2 regions of the Ureibacillus thermophilus genome follow, and region 2 is predicted to be linked to the other one. Evidence: riboswitches for the same ligand, from Rfam matches in the RefSeq annotation. Region 2 holds a riboswitch; the other holds the start of a gene.
The links. Region 2 has a riboswitch for cobalamin ahead of DKZ56_RS03630 (ABC transporter substrate-binding protein). Riboswitches for the same ligand answer to the same signal wherever they lie in the genome.
Positions count from the first base shown of each region.

Region 1: another riboswitch for cobalamin. It lies ahead of DKZ56_RS09680 (energy-coupling factor ABC transporter permease); the one in region 2 lies ahead of DKZ56_RS03630 (ABC transporter substrate-binding protein).

Region 1 is NZ_CP036528.1:1,959,101-1,967,270, forward strand. Features, by position in the region: gene DKZ56_RS09675 (acyl-CoA carboxylase subunit beta) at 1-965, shown strand, start outside; cobalamin riboswitch at 1,182-1,360, shown strand; gene DKZ56_RS09680 (energy-coupling factor ABC transporter permease) at 1,491-2,240, shown strand; gene DKZ56_RS09685 (energy-coupling factor ABC transporter substrate-binding protein) at 2,241-2,534, shown strand; gene cbiQ (cobalt ECF transporter T component CbiQ) at 2,531-3,313, shown strand; gene DKZ56_RS09695 (energy-coupling factor ABC transporter ATP-binding protein) at 3,314-4,168, shown strand; gene cobJ (precorrin-3B C(17)-methyltransferase) at 4,177-5,772, shown strand; gene DKZ56_RS09705 (sirohydrochlorin chelatase) at 5,782-6,711, shown strand; gene cobK (precorrin-6A reductase) at 6,708-7,484, shown strand; gene DKZ56_RS09715 (precorrin-8X methylmutase) at 7,481-8,119, shown strand; gene DKZ56_RS09720 (cobalt-precorrin-5B (C(1))-methyltransferase) at 8,125-8,170, shown strand, end outside.
Region 2 is NZ_CP036528.1:736,881-745,050, reverse strand. Features, by position in the region: gene DKZ56_RS03650 (ribonucleotide-diphosphate reductase subunit beta) at 1-348, opposite strand, end outside; gene DKZ56_RS03645 (flavodoxin) at 329-781, opposite strand; gene DKZ56_RS03640 (ribonucleoside-diphosphate reductase subunit alpha) at 760-2,955, opposite strand; cobalamin riboswitch at 3,133-3,330, opposite strand; gene DKZ56_RS03635 (hypothetical protein) at 3,497-4,027, opposite strand; cobalamin riboswitch at 4,148-4,333, shown strand; gene DKZ56_RS03630 (ABC transporter substrate-binding protein) at 4,496-5,485, shown strand; gene DKZ56_RS03625 (FecCD family ABC transporter permease) at 5,492-6,520, shown strand; gene DKZ56_RS03620 (ABC transporter ATP-binding protein) at 6,517-7,305, shown strand; gene DKZ56_RS03615 (ATP:cob(I)alamin adenosyltransferase) at 7,323-7,847, shown strand; gene DKZ56_RS03610 (hypothetical protein) at 7,958-8,170, opposite strand, start outside.

The DNA of each region.
Region 1 (8,170 bases), 1.2 Mb from region 2:
CGGGTCCAAAAGTAATTGAAGCGGTTACAGGAGAAAAAATATCGTCAGAAGATTTAGGCGGTTCAAAAGTGCATAACTCTATCAGCGGTAATGCCCATTTCCGTGCTCCTTCTGAAGAAGAAGCGATTCAACAAATTAGAAGATTATTAAGCTACTTACCGCAAAACTATAAAGAAAAACCAATTCGTTTGCCACGTCCAGAAGGCGATGATTGGCGTCCTGAATTAATTGACGTTGTGCCAATCGAACCAACTCGTCCATATGATGTTCGTAAAGTAATTGAGCAAGTGGTGGATGAAGGTTCCTTCATGGAAGTGCATTCAGAATTTGCGAAAAACATCGTCGTTGGATTTGCACGCATTGGAGGTTATTCAGTAGGGCTTGTATGTAACCAGCCTAAAGCTTTAGCTGGAGGACTTGATATCGATTCATCCGACAAAGCGTCCAGATTCATTCGCACTTGCGATGCATTCAATATTCCAATCATTACATTTGAAGACGTGTCAGGATTCTTCCCAGGCGTTAAACAAGAACATGGCGGTATCATCCGTCACGGTGCAAAAATCTTGTATGCTTATTCTGAAGCAACAGTGCCAAAAATTACTGTAATTTTACGTAAAGCATACGGCGGTGCATACGTGGCATTGAACTCTAAATCCATCGGTGCCGACCTTGTATTTGCTTGGCCAAATGCAGAAATCGCTGTAATGGGTGCTGCGGGTGCGGCAAATATCATCTTTGCAAACGAAATTGCCAATTCCCCAGATCCAGAAAAAACACGCCAAGAAAAAATTGAAGAATATAAAGAAAAATTCGCAAATCCTTACGTTGCTGCTTCACTTGGAATGGTGGATGACGTCATCGATCCAAGAGAAACGCGCATTAAGTTAATTCAAGGATTAGAAATGCTTGAAAATAAAGAAGAATCAAGACCTAAGAAAAAACACGGAAATATTCCGCTATAATCCAATGCATACGAACATTTGTAGTACAAGCCAATCCCGGTTTGTACTACTTTTTTTCTAAAAATTTTAAATAGGTTATCTATTTTGATACAAAAGAAAGCAAAAATCTTCATTTTGTAATGGCTGAAAGAAAAAATGAGTTGTCAAATTTTTAATTCTATTTAGAAAGATATAGAAATTTTTGAATCTATATGCTACAATGCTATTAAATTTCAACAATTGAATATTCCATACGGTGCTAATGAAAATTAGCTTAATAGGGAAACTAGTGAAAATCTAGTGCGGTCCCGCCACTGTGAAGAGGAGCTCAAAATCAAATGCCACTGTGAAAATGGGAAGGCGATTTTGAAGCGATGAATCTAAGCCAGGAGACCTGCCGTATGGAGTGGATGGTAGTGTCCTACGAGGATAGGTACACGAATAGGCATCATACTAGCATTATGCGTATCGTTATGCCTTGTTGTGGGACACTGCTATTTTAGCAGTGTTTTTTTATTATTCATATATTTTTTTAGGAGGGTTTTTATGAACATTTCGTTTAAAAAGCCAATTTATTTTTTAGCATTATTGTTGTTGGTTCCTAAGCCTGCCTTTGCTATGCACATCATGGAAGGTTTTTTGCCGGCAGAATGGGCTGTCTTTTGGTGGCTCGTAACATTACCTTTTCTAATAATAGGGTTAAAGAAAATAAGCAATCTTATAAAGGATCATTCTGAGACAAAATTATTGCTGGGTTTATCCGGAGCATTCGCATTCGTTTTATCCGCTTTAAAAATTCCTTCCGTTACAGGGAGTTGTTCTCATCCTACCGGGGTGGGTTTAGGAACGATTTTATTTGGTCCTTTTGTAATGAGTGTTCTAGGTAGTATTGTTTTGCTGTTTCAATCATTGCTATTGGCGCATGGGGGGTTAACGACGCTTGGTGCCAATGCATTTTCTATGGCTGTTGCCGGTCCTTTTATTGCATATGGAGTATTTAAGGGGGCGCAAAAGATCGGTCTAACGTTTACATTTGCAGTCTTTTTGGCTGCCTCATTAGCTGATTTAGGCACTTACGTCATTACATCTATTCAACTTGCACTTGCTTTTCCCTCTGAAGTGGGTGGTATATTTGCTTCATTTGTCAAATTCGCTAGCGTCTTTGCAATTACTCAAATTCCTTTAGCGATTGTAGAAGGGTTGCTTTCAGTCATGGTGATGAATTTCTTGGTGAAATATAACGTAAATGAATTAAAGTTGCTTCAAGTGTTAAACAAAACTCAGGAGGCGAAATAGATGTTAAAAAATAACGCATTTATCTTATTTATTACGATAGCTTTGATTTGCATTCCGCTGATGTTCAATGGAAATGCAGAATACGGCGGTGCAGACGGGGAAGCGGAAGAATTGATCACAGAGCTGAACGAATCCTATAAACCTTGGTTTTCTAGTATATGGGAACCTCCTAGTGGTGAAATCGAAAGTTTATTATTCGTCTTGCAAGGAGCTGCCGGTGCTGGGTTTATCGGTTATTTTATAGGATATATGAGAGGCCGGAATAGGGGCGGAAATGCTGAGATACCGAAATGAGAATGCTGGAATTTTACGCTTATCATTCACCATTAAGAAACATACATCCGATTGAAAAAATAGTATTTGCATTGATTCCTTTAATACTTAATATCCTGTTTCAAAATATATACACGTCTTTATTCATATTTTTCATCATGGTTGTGATTACCATAATTTTTGGCAAAATTCCTGTTCGTATATATTGGAAGTTATTGTTAATTCCCGTCACTTTTTTATTATCAAGTATACTGGTTATTTTACTCAGCTTTACCGAAAGCCCTTTAGAAGGAGCAATTTTTCAATCCATCATTGGTCCCGTTGTTATTTCAATCATGAAGGAAAGTATTGAAAAGGCCTTGACTTTATTTTCTGTTTCCTTATCGAGTATCAGTTGCTTGTACTTCTTAATCTTAACGACAACCATTCAGGATGTTCTGTTTGGTTTACAGTGCTTGAAAGTTCCGCAGGTTTTGTTGGATTTAATCGCATTAATCTATCGATTTATATTTTTATTTCTGGATTCAAGCAGGACAATATTTCTTGCACAAAAAGCAAGATTGGGACATGGTTCATCTATCAAAACGATAAAGTCGATTGGACTTATTATTAGCGCTTTATTTGTTAAGGTATTCCATGAAATGAAAGATTTAAACAACGCAGTCAATGCAAGAAGTTTAAATAGTTATATGGCTGTTATTGCAAGAACAATTCCATTTTCAAGAAGCCGTTGGATATTCATTATGTTAATCAGTATATTGATTATCGCTTTTAATTTCACCGTTGGGAGAGCTGGTTGAATGAGTACTACTATTTTCGAACTGAGCGAAGTGTACTACCGTTATGAAGATGGGACTGAGGCTTTAAAAAATATCAATCTACGAATTGAACGAGGAAAAAAAATTGCTCTTTTAGGCAGCAATGGTGCAGGAAAGTCCACATTATTATTGCATTTAAATGGGTTGTTAAAACCAACATCCGGCACAATTTGCATCGATGGACAACCATTAACCTATTCGAGGAAAGAGTTGATCAATTTAAGACGTCGGGTAGGAATCGTTTTTCAAAACCCTGAAACCCAGTTGTTTAATGGGACGGTTCGAGATGACATATGTTATGGACCATATAATTTAAAGTTGCCGGAACGGGAACGAAAGACGTTAATTGAGAAAGCAATTGTTCTGACAGACGTAGGTGAGTTGTTAGATAAACCGATTCATTTTTTAAGCGGTGGACAAAAAAAGCGGGTTTCCATCGCAGGTGTGCTTGCTATGGATCCTGAAGTCATCCTTTTTGATGAACCAACTGCATCTTTGGATATTTATTACACAAAGAAAATAAGGAAACTATTAGATGAACTTCATCGTGATGGGAGAACACTTATTCTTTCTACTCACGATATTGATTTTGCCTATGAATGGGCTGACGAAGCAATTGTGATGCATCAAAGTGAAGTGTTATTTCAAGGTAATTTCTCTCAACTGTTTGAAGAACACAAAGATATTATTACTAAAGCAAATCTGGAAACATCAATAATATTCGAAATAGCGCAAATATTGAAAAATGGAGGGGTGAATTTAAATACAATTGATTACCGTTCAAAAGAACAATTATTGGAAATTCTTAAAGATTATTTATTGAAGGTAACAATATAAATGGGGTGATGTCTTTGAGAGGAAAGCTATACATTGTCGGTTTTGGTCCAGGGGACGCTAATCACATTACATATCGGGCAGTGGAAGCGATAAAAGCAAGTGATTATATCATTGGATACAAAACTTATGTGGAATTAATAAAAAATTTATTAAACGTCAAACAAAAAATTATAAGTACTGGGATGACGGAAGAAGTTTCACGTGCACAGGCTGCGGTAAAACTTGCGGAAGAAGGGCACCAGGTAGCGGTCATTTCTAGTGGAGATTCCGGTGTATATGGCATGGCCGGTCTCATTTATGAAGTACTCGTTGAACAAGGTTGGCATAAAGAGTCAGGGGTTGAAGTGGAAGTCATTCCCGGAATTTCTGCCATCAATTCTTGTAGTTCCCTACTCGGTGCCCCGATTATGCATGATTCATGCACAATCAGCTTAAGTGATCATTTAACACCATGGACAATTATCGAAAAAAGGCTTGAAGCAGCGGCAGCAGCTGATTTTGTGATTGCTCTATACAATCCGAAAAGCGGAAGAAGAACAAAACAAATCGTGGAAGCAAGACGGATATTACTAAAATATCGGTCACCGAATACACCGGTGGGACTTGTAAAAAGTGCTTATCGCGAAAGACAAACGATTGTGATTACGACGTTGGATAATATGCTGGAACACGAGATTAGTATGCTCACAACAGTGATTATTGGAAACACCTCCACATTTGTATATGATGACTTAATGATTACGCCGAGGGGGTATCAACGAAAATATACGCTTGATCGCGAGGTACAACCATTGAAACCTCATGAACGATTGAAAAAAGAAGCAGAACCTTGGTCTTTGGAAAATTTGGAATCGAAGAAAAGAGAGTCAAAAAAAACCCCTTTTCAACTAGCATGCGAAGCAATTGCAATGCTGGACCGAAAGCCAAATTTCGTTGTTGAAAAAACAGACTATAAACCAGTTTTTGAGTTTGCCATAAGTCCTGGAGTGGCAAATAAACGATTCACCCCTGAGCAATTTAAGCTATTGGCTGAAGTTGTTGGTCATGAGGGAAGGATGGACTATTCAAGGGATCATCAGTTGCGGATAAGTATTCCAACTAATCATCCAGAACAAATTGTAGAACAATTATCAAATGTTGGTTTGCTGGTGATGCCTGTAGGAGATGTCATTACGGTGAAGGCTTGTGATTTTTGTGATGGTGAAAAAAAGGATTCGATACCGTACGCTGAAAAGCTGCAACAGAGATTTGGAGGAAAAGCTGTGCCGAAAGAATTAAAAATCGGCATTAATGGATGTGGGATGGCATGTTACAACGCCGTTATGGAAGATATCGGAATCGTATATCGAAAAGGAAAATTTGATGTGTTTTTAGGTGCAAAACCGGTAGGACGCACCGCACATCCGGGTCAATTGATTGAAGAGGGGTTGGAAGCTGAAAAATTAGTCGAATTAATCGAAAAACTGATTGTTGAATATAAAGAAAATGCTCATCCAAATGAACGATTATTTAAATATTTTAAACGGAAAAAAGTGCTGGCAGGGTACAAATATCAAGATAATGAGCCAAAGCTCAATTTGCAGCCGATCCCTTGTGCAGATTAGGAGGATAACATGACGAAAGCTATTTTATTTGTAGGACATGGAAGTAAGCTTGAAGCAGGGAATGAAGAAGTAAGAGAATTTGTAAAGCAAACAAGAGAATTAATTGATTCAAGTCTACTAGTAGAAACATGTTTTTTAGAATTTGCTGAACCAACGATTTCTCAAGGTATTAAGATTTGCATCGAAAAAGGTGCCAGTGAAATCTATGTAATGCCGATCATCTTGCTCCATGCAGGACATTCTAAAATTCATATTCCCGCAGAAATTGTAGAGGCGCAAGAAAAATATCCCCATGTGAAATTTACTTATGGTGAAGTTGTGGGAATTCATGAAGATATTTTTCAAATTTTACTGGAACGTCTACAAGAAATCGGTTTTGATACCCAGGCAAAACATGAAGATACAGCCATTTTATTAATTGCCCGGGGAGGAAGCGATGAATATGCCAATGGTGATTTTTTCAAGATTACAAGACTGCTATGGGAGAAGTTAAATGTTCAAGTAGTGGAAGGAGCTTTTATGGGAGTGACAGAACCATTGGTTGAAGAAGGGATTGAACGATGTATAAAGCTTGGTGCTAAAAAAATCATCATGCTTCCATATTTTCTATTTACGGGCATATTAATGGAGCGGATGAAATCCTATTGTGAACGCTTCAAAGAACAATATCCCGAAATAAACATTGAAATTGCCCATTATTTTGGATACCATCCCCGATTAAAATCTGTCATTATTGAACGAATGGTACAAGCATTATCCGGGCATTCGAACGGTGATAAAGATATACAAAATGTTCAAAAGTTAATGGAAAAGGGGCTCATTTCCCACCATCACCATCATCATGAGCATGAACATGAACATCACCATGGTCATAAACATCATCATGATTACAAAGGTTGTAACGTCCAACTTGATGAAAAAATGGAAGTGAAACCATGATTTTATTTCTTGCTGGGACAAGTGATGCACGTGAATTGGCTGTTTTGTTAAAAAAGGAAGGCTTCCCCCTAATGGCTACCGTAGTAACAGAATCTGCAGCCAAAAGTCTTGTTGATAAAGGCATAGAAGTAAAAGTTGGTAGATTAAATTATGAAAAAATGTACGAATTTTCAAGGGAAACCGGGGTGACAATGATTGTAGATGCCAGTCATCCCTTTGCCGAAGAAGCACATAAAACGGCAAAATGGGTTGCCGAACAATTAAATATCCCCTATATCCGCTATGAGAGGGAAAAATTGCAGCTTGAACAGGATTTTATCAAATTTGTTTCATCCTATGAAGAGGCAGCGGAACTTGCAGCAAAGAAAAAAGGAGTTGTCATGCTCACAACAGGCAGTAAAACGCTGGAAATCTTCGCAAATAAATTATTGCCGCTGAATGATGTTCGCGTGATTTGCAGAATGCTTCCCCGAATCGATAATATGCAAAAATGCGAGCAGCTCGGCTTCCCCCAAAAAAATATAGTGGCAATGCAAGGCCCTTTTTCAAAAGAGTTGAATATTGCCTTATTTAAGCATTTCGGTGTGACACTCATGATTACAAAAGAAAGCGGCAAAGTTGGTGCGGTCGATGAAAAAATAGAAGCTGCAAAGGAACTTGGGATTGAAACGATTGTCATTAAAAGACCAATTATAGAATTTGGTCATGTATTTAGTGAAATGGAGGAAATTGTAAATTGGATAAAAAATCAAAGAAATGAGGGTGCATTATGAATTTTAAACCGATTACGGTAGATCCGGATAAGATTTATGATTATAGTTTTGCCATTATCGAAGAAGAAATGGGAGAACATCACTTTTCAGACATGGAATGGCAAGTTGTTCGCCGAATCATTCATGCTTCGGCTGACTTTGAATTAGGAAGAAGTGTTGTATTTTCACATGGTGCTGTTGAAGCGGGCATTAAAGCAATCCGGGAAGGAAAACATGTAATTGCCGATGTCCAAATGATTGTCAGCGGCTCAGGACGGAAACGATTCCAAAAATATGGCGGAGATCTGCATTGTTATATCAGTGATGAAGATGTGTCACAAGAAGCGAAAGAAGAGGGAGTTACTCGGGCTATTATGTCAATGAGAAAAGCCGCTCGTGAACATGAAGGAGGTATATATGCAATAGGCAATGCACCGACTGCATTGTTGGAATTAATTCGTCTTGTTAAGGAAGGCATTGCAAAACCTGACTTAATCATCGGGATGCCTGTTGGCTTTGTTTCAGCAGCTGAGTCGAAGGAGGAGCTGTTGAAACTCGAAGGGATTCCATATATTACGAATATCGGCCGTAAAGGCGGCAGCACTGTAACCGTAGCTGCTTTAAATGCTATTTCAATATTAGCTGATCAGGTGTAAGGGAAATGCAGAAAACAAAGAGAAAGAGTACATCTGAACTACGGGAAGGTT
Region 2 (8,170 bases):
AATGACAGCTAAAATAGATTGTACTGATGGATCTGTGGCATATAAGGATGTGAGTAGAATGGTCCTTGTTTGCGATGAATCTAATGTCGCTAAAAGGCTAATTACTTTTAAAAACGTATCTTGTTCCTCCGTTGATAACATTGGAAATTCCTTCACATCATTCGACATATTCACTTCATCAGACTTCCAGAAATTACTTAACAAGCGTTTATATGTTTTATACCAATGCGGATACTTAATATTATTCCAATTTAAAATACCACTCGATTTTCCTCCAAACAGTGCAGTTGCTCGATTTGGATTCATTGGATCTAATGTTTTTACCTTTTCAAGCAAGTTTGGTGACATCTTTAACAATCCCTTCTATCCATTTTTTTACGATTTTTTCTTGACTTCCTCTAGGAGATTGTTCAATTTTTAAAGGTTCCCAACGACTATTGTAGAATCTTGCTAATTTCACAGCCGCTAAGCAAAATAATTCATCGCCCCCAAACTGAGTATCACCAGTACCAAATACTGCAATATTTTTTGGTTTATAGCCTATTTCCCATACAAAATCCTTAACTTCAATAGGTAATGCACCCTTTGCCCAAGTAAAAGTACCAATAAATATTAAATCGTACATTTTAAGATTGATTGGCAAATTGACTCCGATTCGATGCATATCCACTTGAAATTTCTTTTCTTTTAATACTTCCTCAATAATTTCTGCAACTTCTTTTGTATTTCCACTATAAGATAAATAAGCTATTAAAGCCTTCAACTTTGACACCACACACATTCTTCTACTTCATTCGATGTAGAGCGAACATAATAGGTTGTTTTTAAACCTGATTTCCATGCTTGAAAATGCAGATCTAAAAGCACTGATGCCTTTATCGTGTTTGGAACATAAATATTAAATGAAATGCTTTGATCGATATGTTTTTGACGAGCAGCATTTTGTTTGATTGACCATCTTTGGTCCACAATATAAGCTGAACGGCGATAAATATTATACGTTTTATGATTTAAATCAGGTGCAGTTGTCGGAATTCGGTAATCCTTTTTCTCCTCAATATAAAAAGGTTTAAAGATAGGATCAATACTAGCGGTGGAACCTGCAATAATCGAAGTTGTCGCATTAGGTGCAATGGCCATTAAATATCCATTTCGAATTCCATATTTTTTAACATCTTTTTGAAGTTGCATCCATCGTTCGTCTGTATAACCTTTATAAATAAAATACTCACCAGAACTCCATTTACTTCCTTCAAATAATGGATAACTGCCCTTTTCTTTGCTTAACTCCATACTGCTTCGAATCGTGTAATAAGCTATTTTTTCATAAAGTTCATCTGCATATTGTACTGCTTCTTCTGATTCCCATTCAATATTCTTCAAAGCTAATAGATGATGCCAACCAAATGTTCCAAGTCCAATGGCCCGGTATTTTTTATTCGTGATTTCTGGTTGTTTAATTGGCAGCGTATTAATATCAATTACATTATCTAACATGCGAACTTGAATTTTAATCAAACGTTCTAAAACATTATCAGGTACAGCACGGCCTAAATTGATAGAACTCAAATTGCAAACAACAAAATCACCAGCTTTATATTTTTTTACAATTATATTTTCGTTTTCGATATATTCTTCAATAAATTCTGTTGGAGATTGATTTTGCGCAATTTCCGTACATAAATTTGAACAGTAGATCATACCTTGATGGGAATTGGCATTTTGGCGGTTGACTTCATCACGATAAAACATAAACGGTGCGCCAGTTTCTAATTGGGATCTCATGATTCGCTTCATAATATCTATTGCTGGAATTCTTTTTTTGGAAGAAAGATTGGCTTGAATACATTCTTGATACTTTTTACGCCACTGTCCATCGCCCTTCTTTTCATCATAGAAGTCTTCTAGCGAGTAACCCATCACTTGTTTCACTTCATATGGATCAAATAAATACCAATCTCCCCGTTTTTCTACCTGTTCCATAAAATAATCGGGTATACATACTCCTGTATATATGTCATACGCACGCAACCGTTCATCACCATTATTGAGTTTCAAATCAAGGAAATCTTCTATATCACGATGCCATACATCTAAATACACACTAATAACGCCTTTTCTTGTACCAAGCTGATCAACACTGACTGCTGTATTATTTAATTGCTTAATCCATGGTATAACACCACTTGACATGCCCTTGTATCCTTTGATGGAACTACCTCTTGCACGAATTTTCCCCATATAAACACCGATACCGCCTCCATTTTTAGAAAGCTGGGCAACATCGCTATTACTATCATAGATTCCTTGTAAGCTATCATTTACAGTATCAATAAAGCAGCTAGATAACTGCCCATGTGTTTTTCCGGAATTTGCAAGTGTTGGGGTCGCAACAGTCATATACAGATTGCTTAAAGCCCAATACGCTTCTTTTACATACTCATTTCTCATGGATTTATCTTCGTCTTGCATAAGGTACATCGCAATAATCATCCAGCGTTCTTGTGGCAATTCATAAACATTTTTCTCATAATCCTTTGCTAAATAACGGGTTGCCAAAGATAGAATAGCTGGATATGTAAATAACAAATCCTGTTTAGGTTCAATAACTGATTCAAAATACTCAATGTCTTGTTTTGTATATTTCATTAATAACTTTTCGGAATAGATTCCTTTTTCGGTCAATATCCGAATCAAATCATAAAACGATCCATAAGTACGATTATGATTAAATTCATATCCTCTGTTTCTTGCTGCTTTATAATAAAGATTTTGTAAAAAAATTCTTGCTGCAATATAGGTCCATTCTGTATTTGCTTCATCAATATTTTCAAGAGCATACTTAATTAAAATATCTGCATCTCTCTCATCGAATGGATTGGTTACTCCTGCTTTTCGAATCTTCTCTTTGTATTGGTCTGATGCCAACTTGAAATCATTAAAAATACGATCGATGAATTCAGAAAGTGTTTCCTGTTCAATACTTTGATTTCTTGTCACCTTAATTCCTCCCTAAAAATAAAAAATCCGTCATTCTCGGGGAATAGACGGAAAAAGGAAGAATACGACAGAAATAAAACATATGTAAAATATATCTTTTCCTATCGTTTCTCCTTCTCACACCCCGAAGAATAGAAACTACAAAGTATGGCAGGTCTCCTGGCTCGTGTATCCTCCTACTATAGCCCTTCCCGTATCGTCACCTTTCAGTAAATCGATACAGTGGTTTGCTAATTCGTCCACACTTACAGTTGCGGGGGCAGCTCCAGATTCTCACTGGATTCCCTATTAAGGTATTAAAAATTACCACCATAACTTTATACTCAACATTTTGTGTTATTAAATTTTAAACTACACAATATATAGTGTATGTTATCATATAAAATTCATGCTTACAATCTTAAAAAGTAAATCTAAAATATTTACAAATCGTTTTCATCTAGTATTCTCTTAACTAACTTGCCATATATATAAATTTGGGCTATCTATAAACTATTTATTTAGTTTTTCCATAAGATTTGCTGATAAAAGGGATTTCTTCGGTTTTAGTTAATTTATTCGCTTCAATTGCCATTACAAAAAATACATTCGCTAAAAGTCCTAAAAACTGAAACAAAATTTCCGGCACTTCTCTCTCTTCGCTTACTTTGTGTAAAGCACGATAGCTCTTTTTCGCTTCACTTCGACAAATATGCAATCGCGTCGCCAACTCAGAACCTTGTGGCAAAACGAATTGCTTATTTGTCTCGCCTGCTCGTTCGACAAAATCATCATATACAGATTCCAGCCACATTAAATCTTCTTCTGTAATCGCTAAACGACCTCTTACAGATCCATTTGCATGATAAGCTAACGGTTGGATTTTTCTTAAAATTTGAGTGATTTCTTCAAACTTATGTTCATTTTTGCTTACACTTATGCAATCTCCTATTTTTGTCGTTAAGCTGTCTGTCATAATTTCATAATCTACCAAGCAACTTTTCTCCCGCATAAACGGATAACTAATATAACGCCAGTCTTTTGCCATAGATATCTTCCCTCCCAAAAAGAAAAACTGCTGATTAGTATATCCGATGTGGTGCAATCATGTAAAGTTTTGTTATACTATTGCATTTATTAAATGATTTATGCTAGATTATAGTTAATTTCATATCGAGGGTGTTTAAGTGCTCTTCTTGGAAGAGGTAAAAGGAAAACTAGTGAAAATCTAGTACAGCCCCCGCTACTGTGAGGATGGATGAAACTAACAGTAACCACTGAATGTTACATTCGGGAAGGGTTAGGAGTAAGAGGAAGTCCGAGTCAGGAAGCCTGCTTAAACACTTTGCAAACGTCTTTTCGGGTGGGAAAAGAACGGGTGCAAGCAAGTTATGCTTTTTTGTGCTTTTTAACGCTTTCACGCCTGTATTCCCACTTGGGATATAGGCTTTTTATTTTGGTTTAATGTGTGGCCACACTAAACATATAAAAAATTTTATAGAAAAGGAGATTTGTGATGAATCAATTCACCAAATTGCTACTACCCATATTGCTTTTATTATTTTTAACAGCTTGTAATACCGATACTGCCAATAATGATGATGAAAATTCGACAAATCAACCATCCGAACAAGCTAAACAATCGGCTTATCCGCTGACGGTGACAGATGGCCGTGGTAAGGAAATTACCATTTCGGAAAAACCGAAACGTATTGTTTCGACTGCTTTAGCTGTCGATGAATTGCTGGTGGATTTAGTACCTTCTGAAAATCTTGTAGGCGTCACAGCGATTTCTAGTGATCCAGCGATTTCCAATGTTGCAGGCAAAACCGATTCAATTGAAACGAAATTTGAAACCGTAACAGCCGAGCAAATTTTAGCATTAAAGCCAGATTTAGTGATTATTCCTTCTTACGTTAATCCAGATGTATTGAATCAATTAGAAAATGCCGGAATTACAACATTCCAAGTCATCGATGACACTTCCTTTGAAGGTATTTTAAAAACCGTTGAAACGCTGGGGAAAATTGTCGGAGAACAAGAAAAAGCGAATAACTTAATCTCGGATATTCAAAAACGAATCGATGCATTAAAAGAAAAAGCGGACAAAAAAGAAAATAAACCCCGCGTTCTTTATTACACGGAATACTCCTCCAGTGTGACAGACAATACCACAATCGGTGAAATGATTAAATTAGCCGGCGGAATTAATGTTGTATCGGAAGCGGGGATTGTAGGCGAATCCTACCCTGACTACCCGGAAATTTCAAAAGAGGTATTGGTTCAATTAAAACCAGATGTGATTTTTACAACTGCCTGGGGGTCTACTACAAACAATGGGGAGCCGGCTTTCGTAACAGAATGGAAAAAAGACCCTGCACTAAAAGACGTGCCAGCTATTAAAAACAATAAGATTTATGTGCTAGACAGCGCCAATGTAACCACTGCCTCCCACTATGTAATCGAAGGAGCAGAAGAAATGGCTGCGATTTTATCTAAGGAGTAACAAAAGATGAAGCAACTGAAAATGCCCGTCTTTTTTATCGCCAGTTTTATATTATTTCTATTCAGTATCGTCATCGCCACGAGTTTCGGTGGCGTGACGATTCCCTTTTTTGAAACCGTTCAAGTTTTTTTGGCGAAACTTCCTTTTTTCTATTTTGAAACGGACTCTACCTTTGAACAGATTTTGCTTTATATTCGCTTGCCACGTGTCATTGTAGCAAGCATTGTTGGTGCCAGTTTAGCTGTGTGTGGGGTGGTCATGCAAAGCTTATTCCGCAATCCGATGGCAGAACCGGGCATCATTGGCATCTCATCAGGAGGCTCTTTAGGAGGAGTCATTGCTATTTATTTTGGATTATCCCATATCAGTACCTTTTTTGTTCCTGTCTTTGGTTTTTTAGGGGCTCTCCTCACTTTGCTTCTTGTCTATATCATTTCTACATCAAACGGCAAAACATCCATGTTAACTCTTCTTTTAACAGGGGTCGCCATCAGTTCGTTCATTTCCGCTTGCAGTTCTCTTATTATTACATACGCGAGCTACGGCCAATTGCAGCAAATTCTATACTGGCTTATGGGCAATTTAAATGGACGGGATTGGGATGATGTAAAGCTGTTAATCCTCCCTTTTATCCTTTGCAATATTCTCATATTCAGCTACCGCAAGCAGTTGGATATTTTATTGCTTGGGGAAGAGGAAGCGAAAAACTTGGGCATCCATGTGCAACGGACACGCACCATTTTATTAATTAGCGCTTCTTTATTAACAGGGGTTTGCGTCTCTTTGACTGGCGCCATTGGATTTGTCGGCTTAATTGTTCCTCATATGATTCGCTTGTTGATTGGGCCAACCCATCGTTATTTGATACCAACCAGTCTGATAGGTGGTGCATTATTTTTAACATTGGCTGACTTAATCGCGCGCCTCGTTATTCGCCCAGCTGAAATTCAAATTGGGATCATTACTGCATTCTTAGGCGCTCCATATTTTATTTTCTTAATATTGCGCCAGAAAAAAATGGAGGGACTTTTATGAATGAAGCGGCTCTTGAAATTCAATCTTTAACCTTTCATCGGAATGCCCGAACCATTTTTAATAACCTTTCCTTCACTGTTGAAAAAGGGAAGTTTATTGCCCTCATTGGACCGAATGGAACGGGAAAATCTACCTTATTAAAATGTTTGGCCGGCATTAATCGGATTGATAGCGGAGACATTAAAATTTTTAATCGGTCCCTTCGACAGCTGAAACCTTTGGAAATCGCCAAACGCATCACCTATATGCCCCAAACGACCACATTAGAAACGAATTTTACTGTGCAACAAGTGGTCGAAATGGGGCGTTATCCACACAAAAAACGGTTTTCCCGCTGGATGAAAGCCGATCAGCTGGCCGTCAAAAAAGCGTTGGAGCAAGTCGGCATCAGCCATTTGAAACATCGATTTGTCCCTTCTTTATCTGGAGGAGAACGGCAGCTTGTCTATTTAGCAAAAGCCATTGCTCAAGAAACAGATATTTTACTATTAGATGAACCGACTTCTGACTTAGATATTTACTATCAAGTCATTGTAACGGACATTCTTCATTCTCTCGTACAGGAAGGAAAAACGGTCATAGCAGCCATTCATGATATCAATTTAGCTACCCGCATTTGTGACCAATGTATTTTTTTAAAAAATGGAAAGTTTGTGGCTTATAATGCCCCTTCTGACGCGTTAAATACTGAAAATATTGCCAAAACATTTCAGGTGAAATCCATCATTTATCAAGAACCTTTAACGAAGAAAAAACAGATGATGCCTGTTGATGTATTAACATAGTGAAGGAGTAAAATTCAATGAAAAAAGATTTACGTTATATTTGTTATAGCTATATGAAAGAAAAAAGCTGCAAAGTGGATTATGAAGTGCTTTCAGATGCTTTAACTGTCAGCATTGGCATGGTGATTCCCTATTTAACCAAAGAGCATGAACAAATTATAAAAGATGATCTTATTCGCCTGCAGCAATTAACGTATCACGCCAATGGTTCTGTTCGGGGCAACCTGGCTATCACGGAAGAAGATGTTGAATGGTTAAGCTCACGGTACGACTATTATAGCGGACAAGTGGGCGAAGCAATGAAACATTTCGTCATACCACAAGGATGTCTGGCAGCACTACATTTGCATCGTGTGAGAAATGATGCAAAGCTTGTTTACCGCGCCTTGTATCATGTACATAAAGAAAACCCGGTTAGCGATTTATTATTCAAATTTATCGGCCTTCTATCAAACGTTGCCCATGCTATGGCTCTTTACGTTAACAAGCTGAACGATGTGAAGGAAATTCCTTTTGATACTAAATCCTATACTTTATCTTAATAAAGAAGAAGCCTTGTTACAGCAAGAATTGGGCTGTATCAAGGCTTTTTTAGTTGCGACTTATTGTTAATCTTGTCGAATCAAATGAGATCTCAACTAAATTCACATTTTTAGGAAATGAAAATATGGAAAAGACCAATAACTATTGAAAAAGCGATTAACGTCATATGTGTTGTTCGTAAGCTTTTAACCTTTTTATTTTTAAATAACATCAACCCAATAACACCAGCTATTGTAAATACAATTATTGATACTAACCCACTTACCCCTTCATCTTCTAATCTTCCTTCATGAAGGTACATGAGAATTCCGTGACTGATACC